DNA from 2 places in the Paenibacillus sp. FSL W8-0187 genome. Region 2 is predicted to be linked to the other one. Evidence: riboswitches for the same ligand, from Rfam matches in the RefSeq annotation. Region 2 holds a riboswitch; the other holds the start of a gene.
What was found. A riboswitch is a leader RNA that binds a small molecule or an ion and turns the genes downstream of it on or off. The one in region 2 is predicted to bind FMN.

Region 1 (3,405 bases), 990 kb from region 2:
CATGGGCGCCGTGATGGCTGCGAATGGAGCACTTCAGTTTGGCGTAGCGGTTGGCGTGCCGGGCGCAGAGCAAGAAGTAAAGGATTTCGGGAAGCGTGTGGTCAGTCGCATCCTGCCGCTGCCGGCAGGAACAGCTCCGAATTCGGTCACTGCTGTAATCTATGACGCCGATGCAGGAACCTTCCGATTTGTACCGGCTGCAGCGACGACATGGAACGGTAAACCGGCCATCGAAGTGAAGCATGCCGGAAACGGCATTTATGCGCTGCTGCAGTACAAGAAAACCTTTGCGGATCTAAACGGACACTGGGCGAAAGCGGAAATCGAATCTATGGCTTCCAAGCTTCTCGTGAACGGAGTTAACGCTAACTCGTACGCACCGGGCAAGGTAATCACGCGAGCAGAGTTTACGGCTATGCTGGTCCGTGCGATGGGACTTAGTCCAGTTATCGAGAGCGGAGCATTCAAGGATGTCCAGGATGCCTCCGCGTATGCTGGCGAGATCGGCGCAGCGTTGCGTTACGGCTTGATCGAAGGCGGCACAGATGGTGTTTTCTCACCAAATGCCGGCATGACCCGGGCAGAAATGGCTGTGATGATTACCCGGGCTATGGAAGCGGTAAGTCCGACAAGCCTGCCAAACCAGGGCGCGAATGCTGGTAATGAATTCAAAGATCAGGCATCCATCCCAGTCTGGGCGGCTGCCCATGTAGCCAGTCTTACTGAGCAAGGCATCGTGCAGGGTGATAATCAGGGTAATTTCGGAGCACTCGATTCGGTTACCCGTGCACAAGCAGCACTTGTTCTGAAGCGGACTTTGGCAGCATTGAAGTTCATGAACTAAGCGAAGCGGGAATACATTAGAAATTATAAGACCGTCCTTAAGGTTGATCAGAGACCTTTCGGGCGGTTTTTTATATCTAAGTCATTTGTGAGCGATTAAAGAGAAGTCTCCAGGCATCCGATAATTGAAGTAAGCGTTAAAATAACAATTGGATAAGGATGTGAGTTCATGCGCGTTGAGTCAGCATATACATACTGGAGCCCTGTGAAATCGAAGAAAGCCGAACCAGCCCAAGAAGGGTTTGAACAGCTGTTCCAGAAGAACAAGAAGGAAGAAGAGGGCAAGGGAAAGATGGTAACCGTTAGAGAAGGCGGTTATTTGCGTCAGTATATGGTTCGGCCGGATGGGAGCAAAATGCTATTAAGCGAGACGAAGCAGTTCGAGAGTGAAACCGCCGCCAGTTCAACAGATCTATCGATGTCGTTGCCTCGAGCAGGCGGAATGAGCCTCAATACCAAGGAAGCTCTCGATCTGTTATGCCTTCAGGCTGGGGCAGTCGGTACCCGGTCCATCTTCAAGGTATTCGATATAACATAAAAGGAAAATGGCAAAAAATCATACTGGTAACAAATCGATACTTGCTGTATAATTCTCAGTAAGTCTTGGTTGAATGTGAGATTTTTCATTGTATTTAAGCCTAATTTCATTTATTTTGAAAATAGATGTATTTACATGAAAGGATTCATGTTATAATTTCAATGCGTCAACTAAGCTTATAGGAATTATCGGTTAATTGAATGATTGTATGATAAAAATAAAACATGAATATGGATCTTCGGGGTAAGGTGAAATTCCTAACCGGCGGTGATGGTTCGTTCCGCGTGAACGAAACTTTAGCCCGCGACTCGCTGCGTTCTGGCACGAACATGAATGCAGCGACTGACTTGGTGCAATTCCAAGGCCGACGGTAAAGTCCGGATGGGAGAAGATCAAAGATGAGTTTGCCGTAGATGGGAAATTTTCCATTCGGGCGCAGGCTTATTTGATCAGCCCCCGTATACGTCGACACATGTCGATGGCGGGGGCTTTCTGCTAGTAAGACCTCCGTATTCAAGACAGGAGAGGGCAAGATGAGTAATATTAATACCGGGGTCAAAATGAAACCCTATGATTCCGACGCACAGGCAAGTCGACGTTTTAAGGGAGGGTTCTGGCTTGTCGTTTTGGGAGCCGCTCTGTGGGGCGTAGACCCGTTATTCCGGGTCATTCTGCTCAAGAATCTGACTTCGGCTCAGATCGTTTTGCTTGAACACATCATTATATCCTTGATTGCAATCCCTGTATTGTGGAAGAACCGCGAGGAACTAAAAGGCCTTGGCTGGAATCATGTCGGCGCGCTGCTGTTTATATCCTGGGGCGGCTCGGCATTGGCTACCGTATTGTTTACGATGGGGCTGTCGAGCGGCAATCTGAATGCCGTCCTGCTGCTTCAGAAGCTTCAGCCGCTGTTTGCCATCATTTTGGCCAGCTTACTTCTGAAAGAGAAGCTTCCGCGCCATTTCGGGATACTGCTCATTATCGCTTTGGCGGGCACGTATTTACTGACCTTTGGCCTAACCCTTCCGATTGGCCATTGGAACGAGTTTATTCAAGTTGGCAGCCTCTTGTCCTTAGGTGCGGCAGCCCTGTGGGGCGGTTCAACGGTCATGGGGCGCCTGATGGTAGGCAAACTGAAATACGAGACGGTAACCTCGCTGCGTTTCGTGCTGGCACTGCCGCTCCTGACCGTCATTACATGGAGTGAGGGGGCAGCATGGAATATGCCGGCCTGGAATACCGGGGCATTTGCCTTGGTATCGCTGAATCTGATCGGTCAGGCATTGCTGCCGGGTCTCCTGAGTTTGCTGGTTTATTATAAAGGGTTAACCACGACCAAAGCCTCCGTGGCAACACTTGCGGAATTGAGTTTTCCTATGGTGGGCGTGCTCATCAACTGGATTGTATTCCAGCAGATCGTGACAGGTCCTCAGCTTCTGGGATTCCTGCTCATCTGGCTCGTGCTGTTTATCATATCCAGACAGCAATCCGAAGCTTCTCCACAATTACAATAATTTCATAAAAGTTTTTCAAAAAAGCCGGTCCGAAATGGATCGGCTTTTTTGTCGTTACAAAGTTGTCCAATGGACCTGTCGCCCTTGCAAAGGGATCATTTTTTCGAAAGATGTGTAGGGTTTTTGGAATTATAGGTGTCTTATATAGTAGCACCGGATCTATGGCTTGGTTCAACAAAACAGATGGTTATAAAAGGGGGGAGGGTCCATGGAGGATCGGACATTGCTGGATGGGCTTGCGAGGAAAGATCCGTTATGTTTTGAAACTTTGGTTGACCGCTATTCACGCTACATAGCCGCGGTGGTCGCTAAGGTGGCTGGTGGACGGTTTAATTCCTACGATGTGGAGGAAATCACCGGTGACGTGCTGGTCAAGCTGTGGACAGACGGGACAAAAATCATGCTGCGCGGAGATAGTCTCAAGCCTTATCTGGCCATCGCCGCGCGTAATCATACCTTGAATGCCTTGCGAAAGAGGCAGCGGGTCATTGAATCCGAATTGGAAGATGA
Region 2 (3,405 bases):
TGCCCGTTCCAGATTCACCTTTCCGCCTGGCTGCAGTTCCTTAAGGTTCGTATTTCTGTAGGTTTCCGGCATCACATCGACCGTAAATATTCCTTTGTCAATCGTTGTGGCTGTCAAGCAGACGCCATTAACGGATACGCTGTCCCCCAGCTTTAAATCATTCATGATCCGGCTAGCGGAAATGCTCAGCAGCATGGCTTCGCCTTTCCGTCCGATACGCCTCATTTCGCCGATCTCCTCAACCAATCCAGTAAACACAGGCTTCCCTCCTTTCTTTCTCCTTATTTCCAGACCGGAATCCCGGTGACATAAATATTGTCGCCCAGTCTTTCCGTCTCAAGTCCTGTCAGCATAATCGCTTGGTCCATCTGTTCATACCCGCTGAACATGTAATTTCCAGGTGCATCATACCCTCCGATAATCTTAGGGGCGATAAACTGGATGAGCCGATCCACCAGCTTCTGTTCCAGCATCGAGCCATTTAGAGTACCGCCACCTTCCAGCAAAATGGAGGCAATCCCCTTCTGTCCCAGCTTCGCCAGCCCAGCCTTCAGATCCACACGTGGACCTGGCCCGCAGGGGATGACCTGAACGCCCAGCTCTTCCAGCCCGATCCGCTTCGACTCATCGGCCTTCTCCGTCGTCAAGATCCACGTTGGCGCCGATCCGTCTGTCACGACATGGCTGTCGGGCGGGATTCGCAGGCTGGAATCCACGATGATCCTAATCGGATGCAAACCTTTCACACCAAGTCTCGTTGTCAGGCTCGGATTATCCGCGATAACTGTTGACACGCCAACCATGATGCCTTGATGGCGATGACGCAGCGTATGCACAAGCTCTCTTGATTCTTCATTGGATATCCACTTGCTATCGCCGGTTTTCGAAGCGATTTTGCCGTCCAGCGTGCTGGCCGTCTTTAACGTTACGAAGGGCAGACCCGTCGTAATGAACTTAATGAAGGTTTCGTTCAAGCGAAGCGCACGTTCCTTAAGGACACCGGTCTCAACCCGGATTCCCGCTGCGCGCAGCATTTGAATCCCTTTGCCCGCAACCAGAGGATTAGGGTCCTCGCAAGCAACAACCACTCGCTGAACACCCTCGGCAATCAGCCTCTCGCTGCAGGGCGGCGTCGTACCATAGTGACTGCAGGGCTCCAGTGTCACATACACCGTACTGCCCGCAGCTTTGCTGCCAGCCATATTTAGGGCATGAACCTCAGCGTGCGGTGTTCCGCGCTCCAAATGCGTTCCCACCCCTGCAAGCGCACCATCCTTAACAACGACACAGCCGACAACCGGATTTATCCCGGTTTGACCCTGAGCACGTTCAGCTAGGTCCAGCGCAAGTGACATATAGAATTCATCGTTGACGATATCCATGGTAAACATGCCCCTTTCCCAATGTTCACATAAAAAAGCCCTGCCAAAGATTCGGGGAATCCTTAACAGGGTTTGATGGAAGTTAATCATTGACACACTAAATAACCGTCATAAATGCAGGTTTTGCCTATAACAAACGACCCAAATCCGTAACCGGCGACATCCAATCATCGCAAGCACAGGTTTGAATTGCATGTGAAAACCTGCACATAACGCATATCACGTTGTGTGCGTAGACACAAATAGCACATGTTGCTTATGTGTCTCTCACTCCTTCTCCCATCCAGACTATACTGTCGGTCCCGGATTTTCACCAGGTCCACCGCATACGGTGTGTAACAACACACGCATATCCGGGTCACGGACTAAGACGCAGCCATCTGCTTTCAAAAGCTCAATCACTGCGTTCATCACCGCCGGTAGGGAATTTCACCCTGCCCCGAAGGATAAAACATATGAAATTGTTTGATCTTATGAAGAATCTTATCACCACCTTTTAATAATTGCAAGAAAAAACAACTAACTATTTTATAGTTCATAACTTTATTTGCCAATATGTGTATTGACTGCAGAAGGAGAATACTTCCCATAGAGAGAACAGTTTAGTAGGATAAACACGGGAACTAGATACAGTTAAAAAGGAGCGAGCTGCGATGAAAACTTCGCTGGACATTATCGTCCGTCCAACGGAAATCGACGTGAACGGACATGTAAACAACGCCAAATACCTGGAATATCTGGAGTGGGGCCGTGAGGAATGGTATGAAGCAGGAGGTCTTCAATATGATATGCTGAAACGGCTTGGCGTCCAGACCGTTACCGTCAATATCAACATCAACTACCGCAAGGAGTGCGGCCAAGGCGAACGGCTGACCATCGTGACCGAACCGCATTCTATGGGTCGTACAAGTTATGTGCTGATTCAGAAGATTTACAACGAACAGGAAGAGCTTTGCGCCGATGCCGCCGTTACCAGTGTGGCGATGGATGTGCATACTCGTAAAAGTCGGCCTGTTCCGGAAGAGCTTCGTGAATTATTTCCTGACCCTGCGTAATCCCTCCCCGGAATAACAATAAAAACAGGCTCACCCTTAAGAGTGAGCCTGTCCTGTACAGAAGCTATTTTTATGCTTCGTATACTTCTACTTTTTCCATTTTGTCACGGCCTTTGAATGCATCCACGTACTCCATGCCCTCAACGACTTTACCGAACACCGTATGTTGTCCGTCCAAATGCGGCTGCGGCTCGTAGCATACATAGAACTGGCTTCCGCCCGTGTTGCGGCCAGCATGCGCCATGGCCAAGCTGCCACGCTCATGCTTGTTAGGGTTGATCTCGCAGTTGATTGTATAGCCAGGACCGCCTGTTCCCGTTCCCTGTGGGCAACCGCCTTGAGCCACGAACCCAGGGATTACGCGGTGGAATACAAGACCGTTATAAAACCCGGAGTTTGCCAATTTCTCAAAATTAGCTACCGTGTTCGGTGCATCATTCTCAAACAGATCCAGCACTACCTCTTTGCCGTTCTCCAATGTGATCTTCGCTTTTTTAGCCATATGTGTTATCTCCTTCCGTTATTAGAACGCTTCAATCGATTTTTTTACAATGCATTCTATAGTTTACTATGAATTGAGCCTCGAAGCAAAATGATCTTGTCCCCGTTTGCACATTCCATATCAAGTCCAAGGCATGCCAAAGAGCCCTGACCGCAGCCGGTGGCATTGGCGGGCCCTCTAGGATATTAGAGCCGTAAAACAAACATCCGTTTAGCTCGTTACGGTTTCTTTCGTTACACTTGCCGGCACTACGTCGTGGCTGATGATGTCCGCAAGCGACTCGCGGCGTACCACCAGCTTGCTCTGTCCGTCCTTCACGAATACAACCGCAGGTTTACGGATCCGGTTGTAGTTGCTAGCCATGGAATAGTTGTATGCGCCTGTGCAGGATACGGCCAGCAAATCGCCTGTTGCCACCTTCGGAAGCTCCAGATCCCAGATGAGCATGTCTCCGCTCTCACAGCAC

Region 1: another riboswitch for FMN. It lies ahead of MKY48_RS07055 (DMT family transporter); the one in region 2 lies ahead of ribD (bifunctional diaminohydroxyphosphoribosylaminopyrimidine deaminase/5-amino-6-(5-phosphoribosylamino)uracil reductase RibD).

The regions. Positions count from the first base shown of each region.
Region 1 covers NZ_CP150206.1:1,640,301-1,643,705, forward strand. The annotation lists gene MKY48_RS07045 (choice-of-anchor I family protein) at 1-844, shown strand, start outside; gene MKY48_RS07050 (hypothetical protein) at 1,013-1,381, shown strand; FMN riboswitch at 1,612-1,778, shown strand; gene MKY48_RS07055 (DMT family transporter) at 1,915-2,895, shown strand; gene MKY48_RS07060 (sigma-70 family RNA polymerase sigma factor) at 3,104-3,405, shown strand, end outside.
Region 2 covers NZ_CP150206.1:2,626,470-2,629,874, reverse strand. The annotation lists gene ribE (riboflavin synthase) at 1-258, opposite strand, end outside; gene ribD (bifunctional diaminohydroxyphosphoribosylaminopyrimidine deaminase/5-amino-6-(5-phosphoribosylamino)uracil reductase RibD) at 282-1,382, opposite strand; FMN riboswitch at 1,650-1,833, opposite strand; gene MKY48_RS11690 (acyl-CoA thioesterase) at 2,036-2,437, shown strand; gene MKY48_RS11685 (peptidylprolyl isomerase) at 2,508-2,939, opposite strand; gene lysA (diaminopimelate decarboxylase) at 3,150-3,405, opposite strand, start outside.